Regions from separate parts of the Paenibacillus sp. J22P169 genome, predicted to be linked through region 1. Evidence: a T-box and tRNA genes for the amino acid it is inferred to sense, from the RefSeq annotation. Region 1 holds a T-box; the other holds one or more tRNA genes.
What was found. The T-box of region 1 lies ahead of argS (arginine--tRNA ligase). A T-box ahead of a tRNA ligase gene usually reads a tRNA of that ligase, here a tRNA-Arg.
Positions count from the first base shown of each region.

Region 2: it has a tRNA-Arg gene. The T-box ahead of argS (arginine--tRNA ligase) is inferred to sense a tRNA for this amino acid. The anticodon was not compared.

Region 1 is NZ_JCAUAO010000001.1:1,325,829-1,341,861, forward strand. Features, by position in the region: gene AC58QG_RS06185 (ZIP family metal transporter) at 1-1,127, opposite strand, end outside; gene AC58QG_RS06190 (multicopper oxidase domain-containing protein) at 1,148-2,197, opposite strand; gene AC58QG_RS06195 (helix-turn-helix domain-containing protein) at 2,465-3,289, opposite strand; gene AC58QG_RS06200 (hypothetical protein) at 3,562-3,735, shown strand; gene AC58QG_RS06205 (hypothetical protein) at 3,809-4,141, shown strand; gene AC58QG_RS06210 (CapA family protein) at 4,201-5,394, opposite strand; gene argS (arginine--tRNA ligase) at 5,494-7,203, opposite strand; T-box leader at 7,257-7,476, opposite strand; gene AC58QG_RS06220 (sulfatase family protein) at 7,550-8,905, opposite strand; gene AC58QG_RS06225 (type 2 periplasmic-binding domain-containing protein) at 8,965-10,530, opposite strand; gene AC58QG_RS06230 (carbohydrate ABC transporter permease) at 10,589-11,452, opposite strand; gene AC58QG_RS06235 (ABC transporter permease) at 11,501-12,409, opposite strand; gene AC58QG_RS06240 (helix-turn-helix domain-containing protein) at 12,544-14,796, opposite strand; gene AC58QG_RS06245 (hypothetical protein) at 14,989-15,549, shown strand; gene AC58QG_RS06250 (NUDIX hydrolase) at 15,541-16,033, opposite strand, start outside.
Region 2 is NZ_JCAUAO010000003.1:77-16,109, reverse strand. Features, by position in the region: gene AC58QG_RS17965 (DNA topoisomerase III) at 1-1,974, shown strand, start outside; gene AC58QG_RS17960 (hypothetical protein) at 2,088-2,423, opposite strand; gene lspA (signal peptidase II) at 2,518-2,994, opposite strand; gene AC58QG_RS17950 (HAD-IA family hydrolase) at 3,149-3,784, opposite strand; gene AC58QG_RS17945 (hypothetical protein) at 3,778-4,074, opposite strand; gene AC58QG_RS17940 (CcdC protein domain-containing protein) at 4,239-4,841, shown strand; gene AC58QG_RS17935 (ABC transporter ATP-binding protein) at 5,267-7,204, opposite strand; gene yyaC (spore protease YyaC) at 7,282-7,815, opposite strand; gene AC58QG_RS17925 (hypothetical protein) at 7,997-8,656, opposite strand; gene AC58QG_RS17920 (C40 family peptidase) at 8,842-9,732, opposite strand; cyclic di-AMP (ydaO/yuaA leader) riboswitch at 9,736-9,897, opposite strand; gene AC58QG_RS17915 (GNAT family N-acetyltransferase) at 10,020-10,541, opposite strand; gene AC58QG_RS17910 (acetylxylan esterase) at 10,601-11,551, opposite strand; tRNA gene AC58QG_RS17905 (tRNA-Gly) at 11,751-11,821, opposite strand; tRNA gene AC58QG_RS17900 (tRNA-Pro) at 11,840-11,916, opposite strand; tRNA gene AC58QG_RS17895 (tRNA-Arg) at 11,937-12,013, opposite strand; tRNA gene AC58QG_RS17890 (tRNA-Gly) at 12,020-12,094, opposite strand; gene AC58QG_RS17885 (AIM24 family protein) at 12,197-12,895, opposite strand; gene AC58QG_RS17880 (SH3 domain-containing protein) at 12,923-13,378, opposite strand; gene AC58QG_RS17875 (GyrI-like domain-containing protein) at 13,430-14,056, opposite strand; gene AC58QG_RS17870 (ferritin) at 14,195-14,704, opposite strand; gene AC58QG_RS17865 (DUF1450 domain-containing protein) at 14,818-15,069, opposite strand; tRNA gene AC58QG_RS17860 (tRNA-Leu) at 15,227-15,306, opposite strand; tRNA gene AC58QG_RS17855 (tRNA-Lys) at 15,326-15,401, opposite strand; tRNA gene AC58QG_RS17850 (tRNA-Asp) at 15,420-15,496, opposite strand; tRNA gene AC58QG_RS17845 (tRNA-Met) at 15,528-15,604, opposite strand; tRNA gene AC58QG_RS17840 (tRNA-Val) at 15,678-15,753, opposite strand; tRNA gene AC58QG_RS17835 (tRNA-Glu) at 15,771-15,845, opposite strand; tRNA gene AC58QG_RS17830 (tRNA-Ser) at 15,880-15,971, opposite strand; tRNA gene AC58QG_RS17825 (tRNA-Asn) at 16,001-16,033, opposite strand, start outside.

The DNA of each region.
Region 1 (16,033 bases):
GATAGACCCTTCTTCTCAGATTCTCTAAGAATCATTTTCGAAATGACATAAATGACCTGTAGAATCGCACCTGCGCCAATTCCGAAGAAGAGTGCTGCTAAGGTATCGTTAAATATGAATCCTCCAGCCCAAGTACCAATAATCGCAGGACCACCAGCGATCAATGCTAATTTGACAAATGTCTGCCAAGTTGGACGATCCTTCAGTAAAGGTGATGCAATCCCTACACCTTCTGTAATGTTGTGAAGGGTGAAACCAATGATAAGGAAGGTACCTAGCGCTGACTCCCCTACTGCAAAGGCAGAGCCTATAGCAAGACCTTCACCAAAATTGTGAAGCCCAATACCAGTCGCAATTTTGTTCGCTACTCGTTTACCTGCATAAGATTCATGGCTAAGTTTACGCTCGTTCGACTGATCTACCGCAATTAAGAAGAGACAGCTCAGCAGCGCTCCAAACCAGACTAACCCTGATCCTTGAAAAACGCCAGGCGCTTCAGCAGCCATCTCAAAGCCTTCGCCGAAGGTATCAATGACTAAGAAGAACAATAACCCTATGGTTAAGGCAAGAATGGCATGCATGCCTCTTACTGAGAATCTGCGAAGAAATGGATACCACAATAGGCCGAGTCCTACAGGAATAACCCCAACATAGAACCCAATCAACGCATATTGCCAAAATAACTTCCCGTTGGGTTCAGGAGTTGCTGCCGCAGCTGCGACTTCACCCACGAAGATCAGACCATTGGAGGTGATAAATTTCACTTCATGCGGATCACCTTGAACCCAAGGATAAGGAATATGAACCATACCTCGTTCGAATCTTTTTAGCGTGTCGCTTGGTGTAAATGTGGCATTCCAAAAGGCGCCATCAACAACAACTTGCGCAATGGTGATCTCTTCTGGACCCGAGTTTAATACTTTTACTTGTATACCCTCATCATTTAAAGTGATCTTCTCAACATTTAAAACTTCGATTGGAGCAGCGGGCTCATTCTCAACTCCTGTACCTACTTTAACTATAGTTGTAATGATGGCTAATAACAAGATGAGTGGAAGAAGGCCCCACAGAACAGCTTTCCATTTCGATGATGAAGATTTCATATTGGTTTGATCATTGATGCTCATTATTTACGCCGCCTCCCTTCTCATTCAGCAATGAAGAATCCCATCCAACCCAGTTCTGCGAATTCGCTTTGATGTGCATGAAACATGTATCGTCCTGGTGAAGGAAAAACAATTTCTAGAATCCCGCGTTCGCCTTGACACTGCATTATGGTATCGGTATACGCAGGTCGAGCTTCAGGATCTGCTCCCGTTGCGTAATAATTGAAGAAATTCGCGTGCAAATGAAATGAATTAATTAAATCGAATTCCGTCAAATTGCTTAAATATATACGAACAAGCTCCCCAGCTTTCACTTTAATCGGTTCTTGCTGATAAGCAAACGCATAACCATTCACAGTGTAAATCTCGTTTTCCCCGTCGAGGTCCAGATCATAACCATTCATGAGCATGTTGAACTCTTTGGCTGCTGCTCTTGGCTTTTTCGGATCAATGATGAAATTCCCATAAAGCCCTTTGTGAATATGCCTTGCAAGTGGCGCAACATGGCAATGATAAACATGCATGCCAGCTGGTTTGGCTTCAAATTCATAAATAAATGAATCTCCTGAGAGAACAGCTTCCAGTCCGTCCATATTGGTCGGATGCATGCCATGGAAATGAATGGAGTGCGGATGCATCGTTCCATTCGTAAACTTCACACGGAGTACGTCCCCTTCTGTACAACGGATGGTTGGACCAGGGATCGTTCCATTGAATGTCCATCCGGGAAACTTGATTCCTTTGGCAATCTCGACATTGGCTTCAAAAGCTGAGATCTCATATTCTCTAAGCGTTCTACCGTCAGGCAGCTTACTTACTTTGCCGTAATCAAAAGCAGTAAGGGCATGCTGCGCTGCTTTAAACCCTTCCGTCACTTCTGTGCCTGGGACATAGCCATGCTTCATTCCTTCATGTAATTGTTCTTTCATGGCATGGTGAATATCATGCTTATCTTGTGCTAGTGCAACTGGTGGCTTGCCGAATAATGAGGAAGGATTTAACAACGCACTCCCTATAACAGCAAAGGCTCCTGTCGTTCCAAGCTTCAAGAGATTACGCCTAGATAGCTTTTTATCTGATTTCTGAAACATCGCTTTGACCTCCTATTTTAAATTGCTTGTTTACAATAGTTTTTACCTAGGGAAACTTTTTGGGTGAAAATAAAGTTTCCAGTGGGACAAAAAGTTTACCAAAGGAAACACCGTGTTTTAACTATATGCTGAAAGTTGGAGAATGTAAACCTATTTGTTAAAAAATTCTTTTCTTTTAATGAAGAACCTTTTCAAACAGCTGAATTGAACGACATTCAATAAAAAAAAGATGCTGTTCAGCATCTCTTTTTTGTTAATTCATAAGATTCAGTAAGCTTGTTTTTGGCCAATCAATGTACTCATCGCATGTTGATGTGGAATGCCTGACGAATGACAGTCAAATACGATTTCGGAACTTTCCTTAATCAGCCAATCCTGATAATGCGTCAATAATTCACCTGAATGCCACTTAAATGCATTGGGTTCATTTTCCGGAGGTGGCGCTATGAATGGTTTATGAACAAAAACGTTAAACACATGAAGTCCGTTGGTATTCGTGTATTTTTTGTAATTCTTAAAAATGTCATTGCGATATTCAGGCTTTATATAGTGCAACACACCGCTTGAAAATAGAATGTCATAGTGTGTATCCAACCGATAATCCTGAATATCGGCTTTCGTAGCTTTCACGGATACACCGACCTGATCCGCAAGCCTTTTCGTTTTTTCAATACCCGCATCCGAAATATCAATAGCTGTCACATCATACCCATTTCGCGCGAAGAAGACGGCATCTTTCCCCTCGCCGCAGCCCAAATCTAACAACTTCAAATGTTGAGTTGGGGGCATTAGACGTAGAACCTCATAGCACGCCGAGTTGGGCTCAAATCCCCAGTAATAGTCTGGCGTTCGGTACTCTTCCTCATAAATCGAAATAGGTTTATCTTGCGAAACGTAGCCTAACAGCTTGTCGATATTTATCCCTAATGCGGAAGACAAGCTAGGTAATATAGAGATGTCGGGCATCGTCTGCGCATTTTCCCATTTGGAAACCGCTTGGAAAGTAAGCCCGAGCCGTTGTGCAAGTTCTTCTTGCGTGAGCCCCTTTTCTTTGCGATATCTATTTATATTTCTTGCTAACGTGTCCTTCATCTGGATAACCCCCTCCTTCGTTACTCTTATTTTATGGATATCCGGAGTAACAAACAATAACCTGTCATTTGAACTTCAAGTTGGATTCAACCCACAGTTGAATAGAAAAAGCCGCTAAGCAGCGGATCCTGACGTGACAAGTGCTTCGACAAAACTAGCGTGAAACGCAACGACGTTTTGACAAATATTTTCACCAAAAGAATCTATAATAGAATTAGCCTTACAGAGTAAGTTCTCGCACATATGTGTAAACACTTAGGAGGATGATCGACATGGACGAGCAGTTTATTAAACGATTACACACGCTTAATCGCCGCGATTCATTAAGGTCTTTGCTGCTGATCGAAGGTGTTCGACTGACTCTCCGTCGCAAAAAGCAAGTCAGCTTATTTAAAAGGCTTTTTCAGCGCAAAAAACAAACCATCGTCGCAAAAGGTTGGAAATAGCATAATGAATGAAAATCATAGGGTCACTTCTCGCATAACGCAGCCTTTTATAGTAGAATGATGTCTCAGCTACATGAAATGGATACGGGGTGTTAGAATGGCCATTAGTTTTACGAAAACAATTGTTAGTCAGTTAAAGAAAGACATAGCTGATCTTGAAATCAGAAGTGTCAACGAGAAGAAAAAGAAAGAAAGAGCCCAAGCGAAGATAAAACAGGTTCAACGTGATATGAAATTAAGCCAGTCACACAATGATTTGAGCAGCAAAATGTCACGTGTGAATAAGCTAAACGAAGAAATCAAAACAAGCGAACGGCTACAAAAAGATTTAGCTAAGGAATTAGCTGCGAAGAATGCTTCGTTGAAGCTGAATCTCGCTAAAGAATCGAAACTAGATGAAGTCTAATCGGGCTCAACCATAAAACAAACACCGCCCTGTTGATCAGGTGCGGTGTTTTTGGGTATTCATTCTGATGAAATAATGTGAAGCTCGGGCATATACATTTTCATATGTTTGGTTATCATTTGGTAGTTAGAACCAGCTCTCGTGAGCTGATCATCTGTTAATTTATCCATTGAAATAATTTGAAATTGTTTACCTTTTTGACTATACGTGTACGTGGGGAGAAAGCTGGGATTGGTTAGCTCGATCTTCTTGACGTTATTTTTTGTTGTTTTCACGACTTCGATGGTCGCCATGCCACCTACTTGCTTATACAAATTGACTTGAGCAGATAGGAAGTTGCCCAGCGAATAGACCACAAAGGTTCGATGTCCATTCTTCCCTTCTACCCAGGCAGGTGGCTGCAGGACATGAGGATGATTCCCAATGATGATATCAACACCCATATCCGCTAGCTTATGCGCAAGATTGGTTTGATTCCTATCTGGCAGCCGCTGATATTCGTTCCCCCAATGTAGAGCTACGACAATGACATCTGACACTGGTTTCGCATGCTCCACATCATAACGAATTTGCAAATCATCGATCCGATTAACCAGAAAGGGTTTACCTATTGGCGTTGAAATCCCATTCGTCCCATAGGTGTAACTTAAGAAGGAGAACGTAATCTCATTTTTCGTAAGCGTCCTTAGGTTGTCGCGGTCATTTTGAGATTTAAATGCACCTGTATAAGGAATCCCAAGGGTGTCCCAGTAGGTGAGCGCACTTTGAATCACCTTTTCGCCTCGGTCCAGGGCATGATTATTGGCAATCGTAACAACGTCTACGCCTGCAAATTTCAGCGCATCACCTATTTCATGAGGGCTGTTAAAGGTGGGATAACTGGAAAGCCTCAGTTCCTTGCCGCCTATCATCGTTTCTTGATTAGCAACAAGGATATCCGGCGCTTGTAGCAGCTTCTTCACCTTTTCAAAAATAGGTTTAAAGTTATACGTCCCGTCCTTCTGCTTGGCGTCTAGATAAACCTTATCATGGATGAGGATATCTCCGACTGCACCTAGCGTAACTTTAGAGATGTGAGATTGTGTCTCTTTCTTCGCAGTAGAATGAAATTGCGGAATCGGAGGTGAGGCAGTCTGAACAAGAGGTGGATTCTGCTTGTCTTCCATACCTGTATCTTTTGGCGTCAACGAGCTGCCTACGCATCCGCTAGCCAATAATAGTGTTGAAACCATCGCTGCCATGCGCTTCGTCACGACAAACCAGCTCCTTAAGCGTCAAACCTTGTATTGCCCGTAGTATTCCCCCTTAGAAAATCTCTCATGAATGAGGATTTTTACCAATTGCTAACCTGATTAGATTTCATTTGGCGCTTGCAGCCCAATCAGCTTTAATCCATTTCGCAAAGTAGTTTGTACGCTAGTGACTAGTGCCAGACGTGCTTCGCGCAATTGTTTGTCCTCCACAAGAATGTAACTCGTGTGATAAAAGCGGTTGAACGCTTGCGCGAGATCAATGAGATAACGGGAGATGATCGAAGGCTCCAGCTTTACCATGGCTTGCTCAATTCGTTCTGTGAATAGATAGAGCATTTTAATAACCGCAACGGCTTCTTTATCTTGCAAAAACGTACCATCCAACTCAGAAGTTTGTATGCCATGACTATTCCCTTGTTGCGCTTTTTTCAACACACTGCATGTTCTTGCATACGTGTACTGGACATATGGCCCCGTTTCACCATCAAAGTTAAGTGCTTCTTCCCACGAAAAATCTATATCTTTGATTCGATTGGCGCTCAAATCGTTGAAAATGACGGCCCCAATCCCCACTTGCTCAGCAACAGCTTCTTTGTTCGGCAAACCTGGATTTCTCGCTTCGATGACATCCTTTATTTTCTGGACGGCTTGCTCCAACACTTTTTCTAATTTAATCACATTACCTTTACGTGTCGACAAGCCTCCCCCTTCAATACTCACACGACCAAATGCCACATGTTCCAGCTTGGAAGCCCACGCATAACCCATTAATTCAACGACCTTAAACCATTGCTGAAAATGAAGATTTTGAGCATAATCCGTCACATAAATTAATTTAGCAAAGTCATATTTCTCCGCTCTGTAAATGGCAGCTGTTAGATCGCGCGTGTGATACAGGGAGCTGCCATCCTTTTTCAGCATCAATGCTGGCGCCATGCCAAAGTCATCCAACCTGACTAACAAGGCACCCTCATCTTCTTCCAAAAGTTGCTTCTCTTTTAACGCCTGAATGACCGGTTCCATCTTATCATTGTAGAAACTTTCACCTTGATATGCGTCAAATTGAACGCCTAATAACTTATAGATCTTTTGAAATTCAGCGATGCTGATGTCAATGAACCACTGCCACAACGTAAGTGCTTCTTGATCACCTTGCTCCATTTTCGTAAACCAAGCACGTGCCTGATCTTCTAAAGTAGGATCCTTTTCAACTTCCTTATGGAATTTCACATAAAGATGGAGAAGCTCATCGATTGCTCCGTTATCTACTGCCTCCTTACTTCCCCATAGCTGGTAGGCGACAATCAGTTTCCCGAACTGTGTCCCCCAATCGCCTAAATGATTGATGCCTACACATGTGTAGCCAAGAAAGGAATGAATCTGATATAACGCATTTCCGATCACGGTGGATCTCAAATGACCAACATGAAATGGTTTCGCGATATTCGGAGAGGAGTAGTCAATCACAACCGTCTTGCCCTGCCCCAAATTCTGAGTCCCATATTGATTCCCAGCTTGACTAATGTGATAAATAAGGGATTCTGCCCAACGGTGCTTCTTCAGAAAAATATTCAAATACCCCGAAACGGCTTCCATATAGTCAATTTCCTCATCTTGCAGCAGCATCTTCAACTCATTAGCAATGTCTTTCGGTGGTTTGCTAAGCCCTTTGCTCAGTCGAAAACAGGGTAAAGATAGATCGCCTTTATCGGGATTCGTTGGGTACTCCATCAGCGCAGCAAGCTCCTGTGGTTCGAAACGACCAAGTAACGATGATATTTTTTCAGCAAAATGAAGCTTATAATTCAACATGTTTTCCACTCCTATCTTTTTCTGAACATATAAAAAGCCCCCGTCTCTATAAAAGAGACGAGAGCTGAAGATTCCCGCGGTACCACTCTAAGTGTTAAACCTATGATTTAACCCCTCTATTTCGTAACGGTCGACAGACCGGATTTGCCTACTAACGTTCAGCAAACCATTTCCTGGGTCCGTTTCACTCGTAACATCCGTACCGGCTTACACTGACCCGGCTCGCTGTGACTGTCTGTTAGGAATTACTGTCCCATTCATCAATATTTCGTTATGAATTTTTCAATATCTTACAAGGGATTTCGGGGAATGTCAAGCCCATCTTTCCTTTACAAGTCATTGCTTAAAGCTTGCACTCGTGGCTGTGAACGATTCGCTGACCACTCGCGATGGATGCTGCAGGCAGTATCTTCGGTGGCTCCTCCCCTGTTTCGACCATCCGTTCAATCAATCGTTTCCTTAAAACGGAGGATACTTCTTTGTGTGATTCATACCCTGCTAGATTAGTAAGCTCATGCGGATCTGCTAGCAAATCATACAGGAATTGTTCCACATAGACATCAGAGCCCGTATCACTTACAGGGTTTTTATCCGGTGCGTAGACACTATATTTCCACCGCTTCGTGCGAATAGCTCTTCCCACTTGAGTCTCACTGATTTGCACGAATACTTCCGTCGGCCAATTCGGTTTACCACCGTGCAACAATGGCAGGATAGATCTACCCTGCATATGCGCAGGGATAGGAATTCCCGCAGCATCCAACAAGGTTGGCGGAAGATCAATCAAGCTAACCATGGCTTGAATACGACCGCCTCCATCAAATCCAGGTCCGCTGAAAGCTGTCGGTACGCGAATAGAACTCTCATGACAGGAACGCTTATACTCATTGTTCCGTGTCTTGAAATGACAGGCATGGTCCGAGCTAAAAAGGATAACCGTATTCTCGCTTAAATCGAGACTCTTCAAGCTGTCTTGAAGCCTGCCAAGCGCTTCATCCAACCGGCGTACCATTCCGAAGTAGCCGCCTAAATGCTGAGCAGCTGAGCCCCCGAGCGCAGCTAAATCCGGAGGAATCCACCTTCCTGCATAGCGTTCTCGATATCCATCCGGTGCTGGATAGTCGTCGATATGATTTTGATGATGCGGCTCAATATAGGAAAGGAACATAAAGAACGGGTCTTCCTGATGACGATCAATGAATCGAATCGCAGCATCTGTTTGAGCATCTACACGATAGCCAGGAAGCTTAACAGCCTGATTATCATTGTCATACAAGACTGTATGATAGGAGTCCGAAGAAAACTCGAGCAGTTCAGCAGCAAGCCAGTGCGTATATCCGCCCCTCTTCGCCTCTGGTACAGGCTCCTCACCTGCCAAATGCCACTTTCCGATATAGGCAGTTTCATAGCCCGCATCTTTAAAATAATGGCCTAAAGTTCTAGCATCCTCTGGCAATGGATTGAAATTCGTGACGCAGCCCGTTGTGGTAGCATATTTCCCCGTCTGCAAACAAGAACGCGCTGGTCCGCATACTGGCTGGCAAGTAAATGAGTTATAGATATGTGTACCGAAGCTTGCCATTCTATCGAAGTTAGGCGTTAAATCTAATGGATTACCATGAACGCCTGTCGTATCCCAGCGCTGTTGATCTGTGAAAAAAACGATAACATTGGGCTGACCATTTCTCTTTTTGCTCATGACTACAATTTCACTCCCAACACAACATCATTTCAAAGGTTTGATTGAAATCGCCAGCACTATTTTCCTGACTTTTCTGCCTTCCACGTCTTATTTACTTCATCTTCAATGGCTTTTCCGCCTTGCTCGTAATACTTCTTCACGAATTCATCCCATGCTTCAACTGGCAATTGTCCAAGTATGATTTTCAACGCATATTCCGGCCAAAGCTTTGATTCCAAATCTGGATAATCAAACATGGTTGGCGTTGTTTTCCAGTACGCATTCTTCGTAATATATTGATTACTCACACTAATAGCCTTGCGCGCATCTTCAGATGGCACCCATCGACGGTCAACCACTTGAACAAATCGAACGGGATTACCTAATCCAAGCTTATATAAATCAAGAATGTTAGCCTTCTGTGTCAGAATGTTCGTTGCCTTGTCATACGTGTAATGCTCGCCTTCCTTCCCGTATGTGACGAGCGCAAAGCCACCATTATCACTTTGATCAGCTGACCAATCAATTAGTTTGACTAACCGATCCGGATCCTTCGCTTTCGCTGAGATCGAGCGTAAATCACCATAACCAGGAGCAGTCTCAGCCCCTCCGCGCAGACCTTTCGGCCCAGCAGGTGGTGGTAAAAAGCCAATTTTCCCCGCCGGATTTGTCTTTGCGAGAGCTGAGGCACGCGGCGTAGTAGGGTTAACATCTAATGCGCTGCCTAACCACACACCAACCTTGGAGTTGGCCACCTTTTCGTCCACTTGTTTCGCTTCATTTACAGGGAAATCCGGATCAATAATACCTTCTTTATACCAATCGCGCAGCACCTTCAAAGCTTCCTTGGTTTCAGGTAAAGTAAATCCCTTCTGCAGTTTGCCGTTCTTCTCCAACCAGAAGGTTGGTTGAATCCCGAAAGCGCCAAAGATATTGCTGAATATCTCCTGCCGGCCTGAAGTGTCTGTTTTCGCAATCGTGAGACCGACTGTATCCTTTTTGCCATTTTTATCGGGATCTCCATCCGTAAACGCTTTCAGGACAGTATGAAGCTCATCCAAATTATCCGGCATTTTCAAACCAACCGCATCTAGCCAATCCGTTCTGATATTGTATCCAACTACAGATGGCCCATTGAATGCCTCCGGACGATACCCCGGAAATATCGCCCAAATTTTCCCTTTATATCTGAGTGCCTCGAGTTCGCTTTGATTCTGAAGCTTTGTCAAATTAGGTGCGTTCTTCTTCAGCAGATCATCCAACGGAAGGATAAGCCCCTCATCTGCATATTTAATCATCGTTGGGATATCCACGGAGAAGTAATCTGGAAGATTATCGGATGCTGAGAGTACATTCAACTTCGTGAAATATTCGGCTCCACCAGAAATACTGATCTTATAATCAATATCCGTATTCCCTGCTTTTGCTGCAGCATCTAGAATCGTCTGTTTGTAGGGTCCTCCATCATCTGGATAACCCACAATATATGCCGCATTTCGGAACATATTGTAAGTAACAGGTCCTCCACTGGACTTCTTCCCTTCGGCGTCGTTCCCCGTTCCTGTGCAACCAGCGGCAATGAACACCATGCTTAGCGCGCAGGAACAACAGAGAACGGTACGTCCTATTTTTTTCGGTGACATAGAAACCCTCCTTTTTTATGATAAAGCTTATAACAACATGCTTCTTTCAAGCATGACATTATCCTTTGATAGAACCGATCATGACGCCTTGCACAAAGTACTTCTGTAGGAATGGATATACACACAATATAGGTAGAATCGTCGCCACAATTGTTGCACCAATGACAGATTCTGTTGATGTATTGGATATTTCACCTGTGAAACGCGCATAGTCCTGACCGCTTATCAAATCTCTCAGCAATAGTGATAAGGTGTAGCTTGCCCTCTCGTTGATATACAGCAGCGCCGTAAAAAACTCGTTCCACTGCGCCACGGCAATCCATAGTGATATCGTTGCGATAACTGGCATGGACAGTGGCAGAATGAGTCTCACAAAAATGTGCAACGGATTTGCACCATCCATCTCTGCTGATTCTTCAATCTCCAGCGGAATGGTCTGAAAGAAGCTCATCATGACGAGCGTATTATATGCAGAAATCATGCCTGGCAAGATCAACGACCATAGTGAATTTAATAACCCGAGCTGCTTAACAACCAGATAAGTAGGAATAACGCCTCCGCTAAACAGCATGGTAAATAAAATACCAAAAATCAGCCATTTCCTACCTGGTACAATAGACTTCGTTAACGGGTAAGCGGTTGAAGCAGTAAGCAATACACTTAGAATTGTACCGACAATTGTAACGAATGCTGTATTCAAATACGTGCGCCAAATCATGTTTGTACTCACAAGTGTTCGGTAAGAATCCAGCGTGAATTCCTGGGGCCAAAGAAATGCTCCCCCCTTCGTAACCTCATCCGCAGACGAAAAGGATAACGAGATTTCATACCATAACGGATACAAGGTGGCTAATGAAAACAGGAGTAATAATAAGCCGTTTAGAAGTTGAAAAGTCCCACCTTTTTTTATAAGCGAATGCATATTAATCCTCCTTTAGCCCGTTGTAGAATAGGTTAGTTAATTCCACGATTACCATAACCCCTCTTTTCCCAGTCGCTTCACAACCCAATTGGTAAAGATGATCATGAGGAGTCCTACTAGGGACTGGAACAGGCCAGCAGCGGCTGCCAAGGAGTAGCGTCCGTTACTGAAAGCGATCCGGTACACATAGGTGTCCAGAATATCGCCAACTCCAATGACCAGAGGTGTGAGTAAGATGTATACTTGGTCGAACCCCGCGCTTAAGATGAATCCCATTCTTAAGATCAACAGTAAAACGATCGTCTGAGAAATACCCGGAAGCGTTATATGTACGATTTGCTTGAAACGATTAGCACCGTCAATTTTGGCTGATTCATACAGTCCTGGATCAATGCCGATGATAGCCGCTAAATAAATCACAGTTCCCCAACCTGTTTCCTTCCACATTTGTGAAAGTACAAGCATGCTGCGGAAATGCTCGGGAACGACTAATGGCGATTGTTCAAATCCAAGTGCCGAAATCAGACCGCTTGAAGGAGATAGTACCGTAACAAGGATCCCGCCGATGACAATCCAAGAAACAAAATGAGGGAAATAGATGATTGTCTGAACACTTCTTTTAAATACAAGGTTTCTTACTTCATTGATCAGAATGGCTAGTACGATTGGCGCAGGAAAATTAAACGTAATTTTATAAAAGGAAATCAGAATGGTGTTTCTTAAAACTTGCCAGAAATCGGCCCGTTGAAACAGCATGTCGAACCATTTTAGACCTATCCATTCACTTCCCCAAATGCCTGTGGAAACCTTATAATCCTTGAATGCCATGATGACGCCGCCCATGGGAATGTACTTAAAAATAATGAAATACAAGATCCCCGGCATAAGAAGCAAATAATAATATTTGGTTTTATGAAATGTTTTTTTCCAAGATCTTCTTGTTGGTGTGGATGCCATTCTCCAGCCCTCGCTTCCCTGTATACGCTTCCATTATTAGCACGATGAACAAAAAAAAGAAACGGTCATCTTTTGCCGTTTCTGTATGATGTTTGAACCATCTATTCATTTGGTTCAGATAATAAACATGAAGTTCATAAACGTTTCATCATTTGATTCCGGTAGTCACCTGGTGTGGTTCCTGCATATTTTTTGAAATAACGAATAAAGCTGTGTGCATCATTATAGCCGATTAGTGTACTAATCTCCTGAAGGGATAATTTATTGTCTGCCAAATAAACTTTCCCTCTTTCCATGCGATATTCCGTTAAATATTCTAATGGAGACTTCCCTTTCTCGCTTTTAAAAATCCTGCTTAAATAACTGGGACTAATCTGTAAGTAATCAGCAATATCACTTATTGAGATGTTGTTCTGATAATTCACTTTGATATAATCAAGCGCACGTACGATATGAACGTTTCTATTCTCATCCATTCCTGTTTGTTGACTTTCAGCCAGTCTGCTAATGAAACTAATGAATAGTGTCTCTAACTCCTGTTTACTGTGAGCGTCATCTAATTGAAGCAAGGTTCCTTCTGGAGATTCATGAAAGTGCTCATCTTCTTGTCTTAATTCATGGACAATGACGCTTAACAGCATAATTAACATTTCCACTAGCTTATCGTGGGATGATTTAGTCGGATACACATAGGATTGGAATAGCTGCGCAACCACCTCACGTGCTTTCTTCTGATCTCCTGATCGTATACTTATCAATAGGAGATGTACGTACTGGGAAGGGTAGCCAACCGCATCTGTTTGCTTGAGATCTTCCATTATCACGACATCCACCTCATTAATAAGGGCATTGTAGCGTAAATTCTTGGCTGAAGTTCGTTTCAGACTCAATTCTTTCAATGAACTATGTAGAGAACCATATATAAATTGCAAATTAATATGAAGTTCTGATTGCGCAAGATCTATTAACGGGAAGCTGATCTGTTTGAGAACTTGACGGAATTCATTATCTATAATGGCATGGTTGGTATTCATAATAAAGCCAAAACTGTCACCATCCAGTATGGTCCCCGCAATGCCAAAATCAAGTGAGAACGCATTTTCAATCATCGAAAAAATAACTAACCTGATCTTATTTCTTTCCATCTCTGAATGTGAGCGCAAATCCATAATCACAGTCAAGTCCATGAAATGAGATCTACTGAAATCAATCCCTGTTTCTCTCATATATTCGGCCGACAAATCGTGATCCGTATGTATTAAACTGTTTAAAATCGCATTCACCCATCGCTCTCTAATGATCGGCTGATTCTGTTGCACGGCAGCACTAATCTGAGCATGTTCCGTTAGTATTTGATGGAGTGCGTTTTCCACATCATCGAAATCATTGCTTCTATCCGAAGATTCGATTGTTTTCAACCGATCCTTGATCGCAGAAACAATGCGTTTGTAGGGGATATACATCATTAAAGAAAGTAAGTAGGAGATGACTGTGAACACCAATGTTACGGTTACAATGACAAGCAGCACAGTTAGCAGTTTCTTGTTCATCAGCTTATTGTAATCTTCCATGGGGACCAGGCGAATAAAAGTCCAACCTAGCATGGGGGATTTCATTGAGCTCCATATATACTGGCTGCCATTTAATTGAACTTCTCTCCACGCTTGTGAATCAAGGTCACCATTTGCAACGTAGCTTTCTAGTTTCTTTGTCATCGAATTCGTACGAGGGTACACAATCCTTTGGGAACCATCCATAACGAGAATCGGTAGCTTCTCATTCTTTTGAATCATTTGTACTGTCTCAAAAAAAACATCTTTACGAATATTAAAAATGAAAATGCCTAGAGACTCTTTGGAGGCAGTTGGCACTCGTCTACTAAAGGTAATTACTTCTTCTCCTGATCGCAGAGAACGAATGGCATGCCACTGTGCTACATTCTCATTCGCTGAGGCCGCGTCTATAATGGCTTTATCATAGAAATCATTGATCGGATAAATACCTTCACCCGTCGTTAGGACTCTGCTATTAATCTTGGTATATAAATACACCGAGTGAAACAGCGTGTTAGACGAAATCGAAGTTTGCATCGTGTTCTGTAACAAAAGGTAATCGTAAGCATTGTAATGTGGATCTTTTAAGATTTGAGAAAGCTGAGGAATGAAAGAAAACTGAAGCGATGCGCGATCCATCTCCGAAGTTATGGCTTGAATCAGACTTGAATATGACTGCAAATTAGTCTGAGATTCTGACTTCAGACCTTCCTTGACTTGATCTGAGTAATAGTAAAAATACACACCACTTAAAATCACTGTAGGCACCAAAATAACAGCAATATAAGAAAACAGCAGCTTTTTGAAGTAAGACATTTGTCTGAAAAAGTTCAACTTACACTCCACCCCACCCTGTAAGCGGTTGCTATCATTCTCTTAGTTTACAATACTCGAGGTCATATTAGTGTCGGATTGTGGATGAAATGATATGGGAGCAGCTAATTAAATACGTATTCGCAACTTTCCATTTTTTGTATACGTCTAATCTTGAGGAATGAAACTAGTTCATGTAGGAGTGAAATTACATTGAAGAAAGTCACTTATCGTCTTATGGTTTGTCAATTAACAATTTTCACTTTATTAATAGGCTGTGATGGCAATGAATCGAATATGGCAAGTCCCACTGTTCCACCAACGGCAACAAGTGAAATCACACTTAAAGCAACTCCCCGCATCACCGAGTTACCCATTCCCACACAAGTACCATCCACACCACCATCAGCAATTGTAGGATTAGATGTAACCCCCTACCAAAATGATGTAGAAAAAAAGCACATGATAGCAACCATTCATCGTAATGTTCAAGCGATTAATGAACAAAATCGTGAACACTATTATGATACATTTGATGCCAACTCCCTAAAGAATGCAAAAGCAGGCTATGATTATTGGGTAGACATTCTGTCAGCAACCATTTTGAAATTAGAAAAGGTCGTGTTCGAATCGTTATATGAGAATCAAACGGAGGTATATGTGAATATCACCTATCAAAATAAAATGAATGGAACCCTAGTAACCACGACTTCTACGCAGATGTTTCATTTTATACGTACTTCAGGAGAGTGGAAGTTGGGCGCTCTAGATTGAAACGGCCCAATCATCTAATCGTTGACTGTTAACTGGCATCTCACCAGTCTTAAACCAATCCATCGCTTGTAAAACCAAGGGTGATGCATTATCCAGTGTAAAATCGCAAAGTGACATCCAACATGCCCCTAGCGAATCTTGTCCCTCAAATACATCAGGATTCGCAGATATGTCCCCCTCCATATACGTAACGGAAAAGAATATAGCTACATGATGGATGTGTGAAGTTCCCTTTTTAGGAAGATCAAATGGAACTACATAATCACAGACACCTAAATTCTTTTTAACAAGAACATCGATGCCAGCTTCTTCCTTGATTTCCCTACTTAGTGCCTCTAGGATCGTTTCATTAGGTTCGATTGTCCCTCCTGGAAGGTCAAATCTACCTGTATATGGACCGCCGGTTTTCTTAATCACGAGCAGATTGCCTTCTTGTATACAGATACCATAAACACCCAAGTGGCGATGCCACTTCTCATTCTTC
Region 2 (16,033 bases), on a different contig from region 1:
AAGACATGGAACCTTGAAGATCTGCCCATTATCCCTGGCAAAATGAAGCTCAAAGTAATGAAAGAAACCTCGCAGCAGTTTCGTGCTATCGAACACCTCAGCCGCCGGGGTGACCTCTCGGAGCTGGTCATCGCAACCGATGCGGGGCGCGAAGGCGAGCTCGTCGCGCGCTGGATTATGGAGCTGATCCGCTGGAAGAAGCCGTTCAAACGGCTTTGGATCTCGTCGCAGACGGATCAGGCGATTCGCGAAGGCTTTGCGCAGCTGAAGCCTGGCACTGACTACAACCGGCTGTATCAAGCAGCCGTCTGCCGTTCCGAGGCCGATTGGCTCATCGGCCTCAACGTAACCCGCGCGCTGACCAGTAAGTTCGGCGCGTCGTTATCCGCTGGGCGAGTGCAGACGCCCACGCTGGCTATGATGATCAACCGTGAGGCGGAAATCCGGGATTTCCGGTCCGTCGACTACTGGTTGATCGAAGCCGAGCTCGGGTCCTTCCGCGCCCAGTGGCGGGACCCGAAAACCGGCGACTCGCGCATATTTGACAGCGAGCGCGCTGATGCCTTGAAAGCAAAGCTGCAAGGCCAGAGCGGCCGCATCGTGCAGGTAAGTAAGACCGAGAAGCAGATTCCGCATCCGCTCGCTTATGATTTAACGGAGCTGCAGCGCGACGCGAACCGCAAATTCGGCTTCTCTGCCAAACAGACGTCGAATGTTCTGCAACGGCTTTATGAGCAATATAAGCTAGTCACCTATCCGCGAACCGATTCGCGCTATCTGACTTCAGATATGGTACCGACCTTGCTCGGCCGTTTGAAAGGGGCTGCTATCGGCCCTTATGCGGCGCTTGCGGCACCTTTTATCCGTAAACCACTGACGATCACAAAACGAATCGTCGACGATACGAAAGTCAGCGACCATCATGCGATTATTCCGACGGGTGAGGCGATCTCACTAGCTACATTAAGCGCAGATGAACGAAGACTCTACGATCTGATTCTTCGCCGATTCTTAGCCCTATTCAGCGGACCTTGCCGCTACGATGAAACGAAGTTAACGATCGAAATCGCTGGGGAGAAGCTCTATGCTTCAGGCAAAGTCGTGAAACAAGCGGGCTGGAAAGATGTGTATGGTGCCACCGATTTCACCGATCCTGATCGGGAAGACAATGAATCCGAGGAAGATACAGGGCAGCTGCTTCCACAAGCATCTGAGAAAGACGCCGTTACCGCTCGCAATGTTCGCCAAGTTAGCCGCCAAACGAAGCCGCCTTCTCGCCATAACGAGGCTTCCTTGCTATCGCAGATGGAGAGGTTCGGTCTTGGCACACCTGCGACTCGCGCAGATATCATCGAGAAGCTTGTGTCCTCCGACACGATTGAGCGCCAAGGCTCCTTGCTCATCCCTACCGGCAAGGGTACACAGCTCATTGAGCTCGCTTCCGAGGAGCTGCGTTCTCCCGAGCTTACAGCACGCTGGGAGCAGGAACTTGAACGCATCTCCAAAGGCAAAGGAAGCATGGAAGCTTTTCTCAGCGGCATTCGCAAGAAAGCTGCCGAACTGGTTGACGAGGTGAAACGCAGCTCCGCAGCGTATAAACCGCATAATTTGACCGGCAGCAAATGCCCCGATTGCGGCGAGTTCCTTCAGGAAGTCAAAGGCAAACGAGGACGTTATCTGGTATGCTCCAGTCGGGAATGCTCCTACAAACGTGAAGCTGATGGGCAATTAACGAACCACCGATGCCCTCAGTGCCATAAGAAGATGGAAATACACACGGGTAAAGCAGGCAAATATTTTCAATGCCGTCCCTGCAATGTAGTTGAGAAAATCGACGGCGATTCTAAAGGTGGTGGACGCAAGGCTACAGCCAAAGCCAACCGCCAGCTGATCGAGCAGTTCTCCGATTCTGCCGGAGTTGGGAACTCACTCGCAGACAAGCTGCTCGCAGCCCTTCAGCAGAAGAAGGACTAATATCAAGAATAAAGCCCAAGCGACTTGCTTCTTCGCTTGGGCTTTTTTTTACACTATGAGAACAACTTCTCTATACCGACATCTGCATGATTGCACTTATTCATGACTACTCATTATGCTTTGGTTAATATCCTGCCTTTAACCGCTAATTCGAGATCTTCTAACGTCGTGATCCCCAAGCTAACCAGTGCTTCTCCCGCTTCCATATGAACATTGGCTAAGATATGCATGCTTGTATTAGGCACTAGTGATTTGCGAAACTCGTGAAACAGCACCGCATTATACGCTTTGAGAACCGTCATAAACTCCACAGTTGGCGGGACAAATCCACGAATTTCAGAGGATCGCCAGAAAAATTCCCTCACATGCATAATATCGGATCCCGTGCGGTTCAACTTTCGAATCATCACAAAAAACTCATCAACAAGTATTTGTCGGTCCGCTTTCATGTGACCATCCCTCCAATGACGTATTCCTATTTGAAGGATACCACAAATAGTTCTTTAGATCTATACACGCTCTAATTTTAGTGAGCTTAAATACCTACGAAATTTGCGGATTATTCCCATTTCTCTTCCATTTGCTTCTCTGCGAAACAAGCATGTCCACTACATACAGCACAACACCCAAATTAATCGCAATATCCGCAAGATTCATTATCCCATTTCCGGAGTGAATGACGATGAAATCCGTGACCTTCCCGAATAGCAGTCGTTCAATTCCGTTTCCAATTGCCCCACCAACAAGGAGTGCAGCTGCGCTTTGTTTTAACGTCCCTGGGAGCCCACCATGTCTACGATACCACCAAATTCCTCCGACAATTAGAAAGGCAAGAACGCCGAGTATAGGGGCCCATCCCTGCAGCGAACTGCCTGCTGCCCCGCTATTTTGATAATACGTAAATGAGATTATATCTTTATAAAAGGGCATGGATTCACCCACCGTCATTACGGAGCGTATCCAAAACTTAGACAGTTGATCGACCGCTGTAATCACAAGAATTATTGAATAAAATAGCATGCTATCCCTCCATTCCCTTCCTTTAGCCTTGCTCTCTTATTTTACTTGAAAAGAAAGGATAACTGCTAATTCTGCGTATTAACCCTTTTGACCAACATAAAAAGCCCCCCCAGTCCTCCTGTGGCGGCTCCTGCCTATCTAATCTCGCTGACCCTCAACTTAGGCTCATTAGCGTTCGGTATAGCTCCCCAGGTGTGTTGGCCATATAGTCCGGATTTCCACTGTGCAGCAGTTGCGGAGAATCATATCCCCATGTCACAGCTACGATAGGCACACCTAATTTCTTGCAGGATTCAATATCCCGTAATTCATCGCCAACATAAATCATGCGCGTAGGCGTGGTTCCCCACTGCTTCATCACTTTACGAATCGAGTGATGCTTGCCAAAAATATGCTTCGCTGAAATGATCTCCTTAAATGCACCCTCCAGCTTATTTTTTCGCAGAAATAGCCGAATATTCGCTTCTGAATTGGAAGAAAGAATCGAACTCTTGACGCCTTGTGTGGAAAGCTTCGCAATAACCTCTTTCATACCGGGTACGATCTGCAGTGATCGAATATTCTCGTGGTACAGCTGCCGCCCTGCCACCATCAGTTTAGGAATTTGGAGCACAGGTACTCCTAAGCGATCCACACGTTCAGAAATTGACATCGAGCGTAATGGCCCCAAGTCCTGTTCGCGGATGGGACGGAAACGATGTTGTATGGCCATTTCATTGTAAAGCTTAACTAGCAGCGCCCTGGAATCGACAAGTGTCCCGTCAAAATCAAATAGGATATGTTTTACCATCTGGGTGTATATACAAATAAGGCCGGACCCTCGGGCGGCACTTGGCGAATTTGATTATCTTTAAACTCTTGGGCTGGATCTAGGACCACATGCGGATTACTGACGGTTCGCATGTCCTCCCACACACAGGAAACGCCTAGTTCGTAACCCACTGCACCACCTGCGAACATTTTACAGCCTTTGCAAAATTGCTCCTTTTGCTGCGCATCCAGTTTCACGATTTTATTACGAAGACAACAGTAAATTTCATTAACTGTGTTACATACATTAACATGAGTGATCATAGCCATTTACCGTCAACTCCTTGCGGCACTTAGAGTGTGTAATAGTAAGTTTATCGAACTACTATTAAGTGTATGACATAATTTTGTAAACGGAATAACATTTCTCACGATGGGCCGTCCAAATTTGCTACAATTAGGAAATACAATGACAGGTTTGGAGGTGCTCCCCCTTGCAGGACACATTACATTATGTGATTCCTTTTCTTATCTTTGGCTTCTTTATTTATCGACGGGCGAAGCGCACCATTGGCTTTCAAAAGCTTTCCCGTGGCAGACTCACCTTTCGTCTGTCCTTGTTCAGCCTCTTCGGGGTCATCATTTTCCTCCTGGGCTTCGTTCATCCCATCCATTTCATCGGCTATCTGATCGGACTTGCCGGTGGCGCCTTACTTGGGCGAACTGCGATTCGCCATACCCGCTTCGAGCATCGGAGCGATGGCTGGTACTATCGCACACATCTCTGGGTTGAAGTCACAGTCCTTGTTCTCTTCCTTGGTCGCATCGCGTACCGCTACGCGGCTGTTGCCATTTCCACAGGTTCAACGACTACCTTCACGCCTGCTGATTTCTCTCAATTTACAAAAGATCCCGTCACCGCTGGCGTTTTCTTCATCATCGTGTCGTATTATGTTTTGTTTTTCGGCTACTTACTGCGCGAGGGAACCAAACTGGATCCGACAGCGTTGGCGGATAGCGATGATGGCGTGATCGGGAGCCCTGTAGGTCCCACCGCAGGAGCTCCTGCTCCCCAGGCGAATGTTCGGGTGGAGTAACTTTCTCCTCTCCCCTTCCAAGCTTAACAAGAAAGGGATATTCCCCTTAGTCAATTGACTTGGGGGAATATCCCTTTCTAATCGTCAGCAGGCAAGCAATCTGCCTGCGATGCCGATTCAGTGGGCAATACTCGCTTTTAACGCCCTTTTGGCGCGTTATTTGCTGCGCCGAGGACGTTCCGCTCTGCAATAAGACCCTTTTCGGGCCTTATTGCCTGCGATTCCGCCCATTCGGTGGGCGATACTCCCTTTTAGCGCCCTTTTCGGGCGCTATTTGCTGCGCCGAGGACGTTCCGCTCTGCAATAAGACCCTTTTCGGGCCTTATTGCCTGCGATTCCGCCCATTCAGTGGGCAATACTCCCTTTTAGCGCCCTTTTCGGGCGCTATTTGCTGCGCCGAGGACGTTCCGCTCTGGCGGCTACTCTCAGCTGCCCTTCGCTGCCTCCTCGGCAGCCTTCGCGAACTGCGTACTGTACAGCCGCGCGTACAGCCCTTCCAGTGCGAGCAGCTCGCTGTGCGTGCCCCGCTCCACGACGCTGCCCGCTTCGATCACCAGAATGTGATCGGCGGCCAGCACCGTGGAGAGCCGGTGCGCGATCACGAGCGTCGTGCGCCCTTGCATCAGCTCCTCGAGCGCCGCCTGCACATAGGACTCGGACTCCGAGTCCAAGTGCGACGTCGCCTCATCGAGGATGAGGATGCGCGGGCGCTTCAGGATCGCGCGAGCAATCGCGATCCGCTGGCGCTCGCCACCGGAGAGCCGGTGGCCGCGCTCTCCGACCATCGTGTCGTACCCTTCGGGAAGCGACACGATGAAATCGTGGATGTAGGCCTGCCGACAAGCGGCCTCCATCTCCTCACGCGTAGCATCCTCCCGCGCAAAGCGCAGGTTGTCGCCAATCGTCGCGTGGAACAGAAAAGACTCCTGCGTCACATACGCGATCTGCGCCCGCAGCGACGCTAACGCCACGTCGCGGACGTTGACGCCGTCGACCTCGACAACGCCGGCAGTCGGGTCGTACAGCCGCGCGATCATCCCAATCAGCGTCGACTTCCCGGCGCCGCTAGGTCCAACAAGCGCGACCATCTCACCCGGCTGCGCTTCGAAGGTGACGTCGCGCAGCGCATACTGCACCGTCCTCCCCTTCTGCCCTGCTTCCTCTGGTTCCACCAGCTTCCCTATCTGCCCTAGCTCCACCGGTTTCGCCTTTTGTTGCCCAACTCCATCTGAATCCTCCAACTTCGCCTTCTGCCCCACTCTACCCGATTCCCCTGCCTTATAAGCAAAAGAAACCTGCTTATAGCTCACACGCCCGGCCACCGATCCTAACTGGCGTGCACCCTCGGCATCCTTGACATCAGGCACCATGTCTTGATATTCAAAAATCCGCTGAAATACCCCCAGCGCCGTCGCGACCTCTACTTGCAGATTCAGCAGTGTCCCTACAGGCATATACAACCTTCCCAAATACGCCGTAAACGCGACGATTGAGCCTAAGGTCATATCCCCCTGAATGACAGAGTAGCCGCCATAGATATAAATAATGGCCGTGCCTAACGGCCCTAACGTGCTCGTTGCCATCCCGAACCAACGGCCGACTAAATTGAGGCGCAGCTCGAGATCCATGACCTTTTGATTCATCTTCGTGAATTCAAGCTCTTGCTGTTTCTCTCTGCCAAAAATCCGCGTTAACAACGCACCCGAGATACCAAAGTTCTCATTCAGCTGCGAGGTGATCTCCGAGCGTACCTTTTGCGTTTCGAGCCGCAGGGCCTTCCGTACCTGGGATACCTTTTTCACAGGCAGCACAAAGAGCGGGAGAATCAGTACCGAGATGATCGCCAGCTTCCAATCTAGCGCAAACAATATGCCTATCGTCGTAAAGACGATGACGATCTGCGTGATGGAGGAGACAACAATAGACGTAACCACACTCTGTACTGATTGCACATCGCCTGTGATCCGCTGCACAATTTCCCCTGAGCGCGCGTCCGTGAAGAACGACATCGATTGTCGCTGCAAATTGATAAACAAGGACTGCCCTAAATCCCGAATAACCCCTTGGGTTACTTTGGTATTGAGGTGGTTTTGCCACACGCCAAGCACTCCGCTCAAAACAGGCAGCACGATTAGCAGCAACGCCATCACGGACAATAGCTGCACACGACCCTGAGGGATAGCTGTATCAATAATTTCCTTCATGACTAAGGGCGGGATCAACCCCATCAATGCCGCAAGCAGCGCTAGGCCGATAATGGCCAAAAGCTGTCCCCAATATCTTTTGAACAATAGCAAAATCCTTCGGATCGACACATCCTTCAACTTAGCCTTGGGACGATTCCTGTCGGAAAGCCGCCCCATTCCCCCTGGCCCTCCTGGGCCACCTGGTCCTATCACTCACATATCACTCCGATCTTTCTCCTCTTTGCTGCCCTCAACTACAAAGGAATTGCATAGGCAATTGCACTAACTACCTCATCTGCCATCTGAAGCACATGATATAACGAAGTCGTTTGCAGGACATTATACTGTCTAGGTCCATCGACATTCACGATCGCAGCAATCGTGTAGTCACCAATAGGCGGCAACACCTTGCCAACTGATTTTCCTGGAGCCAACGGCTGGTTCGACAACTGGTACAAACCGACACTCAATTTTTGTCCTAAACAAGCATCTATCGCAATCACCACGACATTCGGTGGAATTTCCTGCAAGCGGATCGCCAAGTTACTGGCATCACACGGTGCCGCTAGCGTACCAATGACATGTGGATAGCCTAGCTCTACAAGCTTACTTCCTACAAGGGGACCTAGTGAATCGCCCGTTGAACGATCTGTCCCTATACATACAAAAGCCAACTGGCTAGGCTTCAGCTCCGTGCTCAAGGCAATCTTTTGCAGAAGCTGCCCTAACTGCTCACCATTCACCTTTTTCCAAAACTGCGCTTGCAGCTCCAACGGTTCTTTCTCCATCTTTGCCTCCCTTCCAAGCATGTAACATATAACCCTCACCTAATGAATGATAATTCTATTCTTTCATAAGGAGGTGCGCCCTGTCCACTTACCTACTTCTATCGGCACGCACACCAAATAAGCGTTACTCGACAGAGCAAAGCCTATTCATGCCGCTTGTTGTCCTGACAGTTTAATTTTCTTAATGTACGCGATTCATCCGAACAATTCGATAATAGAGCTGACCGCTTACCTCTTGCTCCACTTCCAGATAGCCTTCCGTATGAACATAATCTCCCAACATATACGTGGAAGCATCCGCCGAATCTGCATGTGTTAGAAAGAGCAGCGCAACCTTATCATCCCCAACCACAAATCCAACCTGTTCCTTCACCTGGAACTTCTCAATAATTTTCCCATGATGAGATCTCACGATATGATGAAACCGCCAAGCGCCTTCTTCCTGTACGATAAAATAAAGCACACGATTGCGATGCGCATTACTAAACTCCCGTGTCACACCAATCATACAGACCTTTTCACCAATACGTAAATATTCATCAACCACATACGATTTCAGTCGTAACCGATTGACATTCTTGATCTGAATATAATTTTCCATCTCATCTATGGAGCGGTGATCCTTCGGATCTTGCTTCGTCGCGTAGAATACTTCTTTAATAAAGGTATCTGTTTGGAATTGCCTTGCCCCTTTGAAATGGTTATACGTATGAAAAAATTGCTTAATCACTACCCGAATGTCTTCCGGTATGGCAGGACCTGTTTCCACGTTATACATGCGATCTGTTCGACCCGACATTTTAATTTTATGAAACCAGCTTTTCCAGACACTAACTTGCATGTCGCACGCGTCACCTACTTTCTTCCAACCATTTTCTCATTATAGGCTATAATCCTCAAAAATTCGATAAAAATCGCAGATTTTCGCGCAAAAAAAAGAGCATCTGCCGCTTTGCTTTCATTTACGAAAGACATAGCGAACATACGCTCTTAATCACCTAGCATATACCTAATTGAGTAACCGTCTTATAGCACGCGTTTCGCGCCTACGTATCTTGCGCTCCAATAGGAGCTAGCGAGGCTATCGACTGTTACACCACTGGACGTTGTCGCGGAAATGAATTGATTATTTCCCATATAAATGCCCACATGATTGACGATATTGGAAGCAAAGAACACTAGATCTCCGGCTTTCAAATCGGTTACTCTCGCACCGGCTTGATCATACATTTGTACAGAGGTGCGTGGCAGCTCGATTCCTTTGGCTTCGAATACATAACGAACGAATCCAGAGCAATCGAAGCCCTTGGGTGTAGTTCCTCCCCATCGGTAAGGTGTTCCTCGAAAAGTCGTTGCAGCTTGAATAATTTGAGCTGAAACGGATGTCTGAACGACCTTTGCTACTGCTGGGGCGGCAGGTGGCGGTGCAATCCAAGCTGGCTTGTGGGACTTACCGTCCTCTTCCACGATGGCGATTTTATTCGCATCGTTCCACGCAATCGCAGAGCCAAACGTCTCTGTTATGAAACGTAGAGGAACGTATGTATTTCCCTTAAGCAACGTCGGACTGCTTTCTAATTCAACTAACTTATTGTTCACGACAGCTTGCTCTTCGTCCGTTGTTAGTTGAATCGCCTGCTCCTTGTTCATTAGTGTGACGACGACTTCATCGCCTTGCTTCGCCCAACCTACTTGATAGCCTAATTTCTCTGACAGCACGCGTAGTGGCACCTGAAGTGTACCTTCCGTATCAATAAACGGCTGTACTTCAGGGAATTTCACTAATTCATCATTGACCTGTACCTTCACAGAAGAGGTATCTGGCGCAGAGGCGTACGCGGATGGAGCGGCGAACAGGGGAATGGCTGCGCCTATAAGAGCGCATGAACAAATAAAGCTTTTTGTAAAAAGTTTCAAAACGTTGTTCCTCCTTGAAGCCTCCGAGGTTAGTTGACGGGTTCGGGAAGAGGTTTCCCTAGTGCGCCCCATTAGCCATAGACTAACTGAGCATTCATTCACCCCAAGTAAAGAAGTCCCCCGTACCAGAGCTTTTGATGCTCCGAGATTCGGCATTTTTTGTCTATGTTAGACTAGCATAGTTCGTTTTAGCCTGACAACTTTTGCACAGTGGTAATTGTTTCCTTTTTAGTGAAATCACGCAAAAACAGCTACTCAAGTAGAGTAGCTGTCTTACCATCATTGCTTCAAACCAAGCCTACAGACTGCTTATAAACCTCTGTGAACAGAATGTTCTTGAAGGGGTTAAACTCTTTTTCAGTCAATGGACCTGGATAACTCATGATGTTGAGAGTTAGCTTCAATTGCCCTTCTCGGAGGGAAGGCTGCGCATAGGGAAATAGGTTCAAATGGAATCCGCAACGCTTATAGAATTCAATTCTCCGCGTAGCATCTGAGGTATTCGGAGGCTCGACTTCAAGTACGATAGGCGTTGTAGCACTGCTCATATACGTCATCAACATCTTTTTGCCAATCCCGCCACCTCTTATGGCAGCGTTGACGGCGATATGTTCCACAAATCGAAACGTGCTAAAGTTCCAGCTCGCTAAAAAGCCAAGCATTTGTCCCTGCTCATCTCTTTCTACATCTATTCTGTAATTGGGATGAGCTAGTAGCGCTCGTTGACCTTCATAGTTTCTAATCTCCGTAATTGGAAAAGCCGTTTCCATCAGTTCGAATACGTCATCAAACGAAGACTCTTGCTCCATCTGTTGGCACCTCCTTCAATTATAGGGTGTCCAACCGTGCCTACTGAACATGCAGCTCCCTACCACTTCGAGAAGAACGTATGCGCTGCAGTATGAGTGCCAGGAGGTAGCTCGTGGCCCATGAATGGGTAAACCGCAATAGATTTATTGGTAGATGCGATACGATTATAGGCGGCAAAAATAGTTTCCGGTAAGCAGGTCATATCCTTTAAGCCTACCGTCACGTGAACAGGCTGTTCGATACGCTCCCCTAAATTTACGATATCGAAATAGGATAGCGTCTTCAGCACGTCTGGTAAGTGCTCTGGGAATCTAGTAACGAATCCGGCTGCCTCACTAAGGGAACTCACGGATTGCAGAATGCCAAGATCCATGTGACATAGATTCGGCACATGGGCTATGGCTGCTCGAATGCGCTTCTCGAGTGCGGTGACTAGCAGAGTAAGTCCCCCTCCTTGGCTCCCCCCGAATACGAATACCCGTTCCTTGTCGACTTCTGGTTGCTCCAGGGCACAGCTCACAGCGCGTAAGGAATCGATGGCAACTGCGCGATAATAACTCTTCTCTGCATCAAGGATCCCCTGCGTGATCCAACCTTTCGTCATCCCGTAATCCTGTGACAGTGTATTACCTGTTTCGCCACCTTGCCCGCGAACATCAACTGCAAGTACCGCATACCCCATAAGCAGCCAGGCTGCATGATCCTCGGGTTTCCCCTTGGAGCCAGAGTAGCCGGGGAATGTTACGACACATGGAACCTTCTTAGGACTGGATGCATCAACGGTTGGCAGCATCAACCAAGCATGGATAGGTGTGCCTTCAGCTCCCTCCAATACTATTTTATTGACTTCCGCATAGACGAAAGGAGCTTCAATCCGCTCCTTCGTATAAGATATCGTTCGATTGGCCTCTTCGTAAGTTCTCACCCAGAATGCGGCCAAATCAGATGGCGCCGTTAACTCTGAGCGAAACTGGTGTAACCCCTGAATACGACTTTCAATAGCGTTCATGACGGCAAGTCTCCTTATCCTGTTTTTCCCATTTTAGCCCAAGTACTTGGATGCGTCTATTGTAAATCCTTAAGTTGATATGCGAAGTTCCCACGCACCTTAACTCCACGTTTCCTGCAGATATAACGAAAAAAACCACCCGAAGGTGGTTTCTTTACTTAAATAAAAAAGATCACCCGGAGGTGATCCTTTTTATTTAAGCGGGCGGCGGGAATCGAACCCGCGCGATCAGCTTGGAAGGCTGAAGTTCTACCATTAAACTACGCCCGCATATTAAAAATAACTAAGTGGTCGGGACGACACGATTTGAACATGCGACCCCCTGCTCCCAAAGCAGGTGCTCTACCAAGCTGAGCTACGTCCCGTAGTGAAGATAAAGTGTAAATGGCGCGCCCTGAGAGATTCGAACTCCCGACCTTTTGATTCGTAGTCAAATACTCTATCCAGCTGAGCTAAGGGCGCAAATATTGGAGCGGAAGACGGGGATCGAACCCGCGACCCTCGCCTTGGCAAGGCGATGCTCTACCGCTGAGCCACTTCCGCATACGGTTATTTCTCTTTCGCTCAGCAAGTGTTTCTCTGAGGCGACAAGGAATAATATATCAGGTATTCAAGACAAATGCAACTATTTTTTAAGTTTTTTTATTATTTTATGAAAACGCCGCCAAAGGGCAGCACTTCCCTCGCTATTCGGCGTAGCAAGCTATCCGATTTCATATGTTCGTCCAATTTGGGATCAGGCTTACATGGCTGCATCAGCACCTGGCCATGCCCTGTGATTTCCCAGTGATAATTCATATGCTGACTAGCCAGTGTGTTGCCGTATACACAAAGTCGTAGCTTAGCCTGCCGCGGGTATGCAACAAGACAATTAACATCTACGTACAGCGGTTCCTCTGGATCCAAAGCGATGTGATGTATAGGGCCCGCTGTTAGCAAACCTAAATTACCGGGACCGTGAAACTGCATTTTGACTAAATCTTGCGTGATCAACGTGTTCTTCACACTCTGTAGATGCGTTGTAAACGTCACACCTTCCGTATAGAACAGCACATGACGAAATTCAAACAATAGATCATCTTCGGCTTCCACAGGCACTACAGCCAAACTATACGCTTCTGGCAAACCCATTAGCACGCGTCCTGGACCAAGTATTCGTGACTGGATCAAACGCTTCTTCCTATACATACTCGGAAGCTTCATCAGTGCATCTTCACGTTGCTCTGGTCTCCCTTGAAACGCAACAATTTGGTTGGGATGCAGCACATGCACAGCCTCTCCCTTTAGAAGCTTCAGTGTAGCCATCCTGGCTTGTGAGCTTGCATTTTCATAGATGATCTCCAAAAACAGAACCTCCTCGCACCCTTCCTGCTAGCGCATCCCACGCTTCCTTCTCTGCCATACGAAGAGACGAAACACGCGTCCAAGCAAGAAATAGCCTACTACTAATGCCGCGGCCGTAATGACCATGTAGGTGATTTTCCGATTACGTTTATCTTTGTCTAGCGCAACTTGTTCCATGGCCTTCAAGCGTTCCTGCAATTGCTCGTTGTCCTTCTTAAGTGCTTCATTCTGACTCAAAAGTCGCTCTTCTATTTCTTGAGACTGTCTGACGGCTTCAGATAACTTGTCCTTCTGTTCTTCTAATTGCTGCTTTGTAGCTTCATAATCCTTCTGGATCTGCTCTACATTGCTTGGCAATTGATAAATATCTTTGACCCGATCTAACCAAGAAGCGTGGGCGGCAGGTGCGGGATACAACAAACCCATCAAGATCACGAGGACAACCACAGCTTGTCCAATTGCAGCCATTTTGTGTATGCGCATCCGCCATCACTCCCACCATTCTCGACATTATCTTCTATTTTACAGCAAAAATCACCCCTTCACCACTTCTATCGCTTGAACCGGATATCGCAAAATCGTTCTCAATTTCGCAGGCTCTGTCTTCCTCGGGTCGGATAAGTAAATCTCATGATGAAGTCCACAATAGCTGAGCTGATTTTGTTTTATAAAATGCTCCATCTGAGCCAATGTTTCTGGCTCGGTCGCATACGGACCCACGTGCAGCATCTGGACACAACGTCCCTCATGCAAAGACTCATACTCAACATTGGAGATCACTTTAAGCTCTTTTTTCTTGGCAGCGGCAGCTCTACGTGCTTCCTCCACGTCCTCAGCAGTGACATACGTTGGCATACGAATCAACAGCTTCCAGTGCCACTCCTCTCTAGGCACCTCTAGTGCAGTTCTAGGATCGCCGTCCACCCACCACTGTCCCTCCAGCTTGGCTACTGTGAAGTCTTGCTCCATCTTCTTACGAAGGCCCTTAACACCATAGGCGACCGTATATAGCGCTTCTGTAGCGTTTGCGAAGGTCGTACCATTGGGATCTCCCTTTCCTACGATTGTCACGTAAGAAATAGGTTCAAATTCAACAAGCTGAGGCTTGGTTGGAGCTGTGTAGTAGGCTTTATAGGTTTTAGCTAAGTCTAATTTTTCCATGAAGGGCTTCCTTTCTTTCCTTTTTCTCTACTATACGTAATTAACCCTGACAACCGTATGTCAGCAAACAGAAAAAACTTACCTCTCGCAACAATATGCGAAACAAGTAAGTTTTTGTCTCATGAAAAGGATATGTAATTATTCCGCAGCTGGTGGGGTAAACGTGCGTTGTGCAAACTCAGCATCCAACATATAGAAAGCATTGCTATCTTTATCAATGCGTTTCAATTTATTAATAATACTGTCGAACATCGCTTCTTCCTCTACCTGCTCATCAATGAACCATTTCAAGAACTGCATCGTCGCATGCTCTCGATCGTTCAACGCTAAGTCGGACAAGTGATAAATCCGTTTAGTTACTTCCTGTTCATGCAGATATGCATGCTCAAATGCATCCAAAATTGATTCGTACTGATTCACCGGTGTATTCATGCCAGCAAAGCTGACCTTTTTTCCACGGTCATTAATAAATTTGAAAATTTTCATTGCATGAAACTTCTCTTCTTCGGCTTGTACTTTAAAAAAGTTTGAGAACCCGTCCAAGCTTTCCGCAGCGCAATAACCAGCAATAGCCAAGTAGACATGCGCGGAGTAAAACTCATAATTCATCTGTTCATTGAGCGCTTCGGTTAGTGTATCGTTTAACATCTGTGCACACACCTTTCTGTATGGTTATCTCTTGCGTATTCCCCATACATACAAGATTACCAGAATTGTGCATAGAAATACAAACGGAAGTAATAATTTTAGTAGATCTAGGTTCAAGCCATCACGCTTTTGGCCTTAGATGCCGAGATTATTTCTTTAATTTGAGCATACAAATGGTCTGGTGACTCCGCGCAGAGCAGCTTCTTCTTCCCGATCATCGCAATACATTCTTTCTTACAATGTCTGCAATTGCCGAGGCAGTCTTTCTTCTTCTGCTTCAAATCAGGAAATTCATTCTTAATGGATTTATATATTTGTTTCGATCCGAATTTCTCATTTCTGCAGCAGTATTTAATCGTTTTCAAATGCGATCTCCTCCCGCTATGTCACGTAAATCACTACTTCTGATATTAGTGATAATAATAATCAATGTCAACCAAAAATTAGATGGGCTTGTACGCAAAAAGAGCTTTCTTCAATCCCCATTCGAGGATGAAAGAAAGCTCTTTCTGTTTGTTTGGATGCGCGTAGAGGGACTTGAACCCCCACGGTCGCCCGCTAGATCCTAAGTCTAGTGCGTCTGCCAATTCCGCCATACGCGCATGCTGTAAATAAGGCAAATGGTGAGTCATGTAGGATTCGAACCTACGACACCCTGATTAAAAGTCAGGTGCTCTACCAACTGAGCTAATGACTCATGTCTTGTAATAAAAAATGGCGGAGCTGACGGGATTCGAACCCGCGATCTCCTGCGTGACAGGCAGGCATGTTAGGCCACTACACCACAGCTCCACACTATGTAAATCTCCTCTTAGTAAGAGGTTGGTTGCGGGGGCAGGATTTGAACCTGCGGCCTTCGGGTTATGAGCCCGACGAGCTACCGGGCTGCTCCACCCCGCGACGTTATTAGCATGATATTTTATTATTCCCAGATGAAAAGCAAGACATCCGAATTTCTTCTGAAAAGATAAAATGGTGGAGGCTGACGGGATCGAACCGCCGACCCTCTGCTTGTAAGGCAGATGCTCTCCCAGCTGAGCTAAGCCTCCATGGGATAAAGAATAAATGGTGACCCGTAGGGGACTCGAACCCCTGTTACCTCCGTGAAAGGGAGGTGTCTTAACCACTTGACCAACGGGCCTCGTAAACAGGCTCTTCTAATATGAAAGCTCTTATGGCGGAGAGAGAGGGATTCGAACCCTCGAGACGCTTGTGACGCCTACACGATTTCCAATCGTGCTCCTTCGGCCAGCTCGGACACCTCTCCATAAAAAGGCCTGGTTTTTGAAAAATAAATGGCTCCCCGAACAGGACTCGAACCTGTGACAA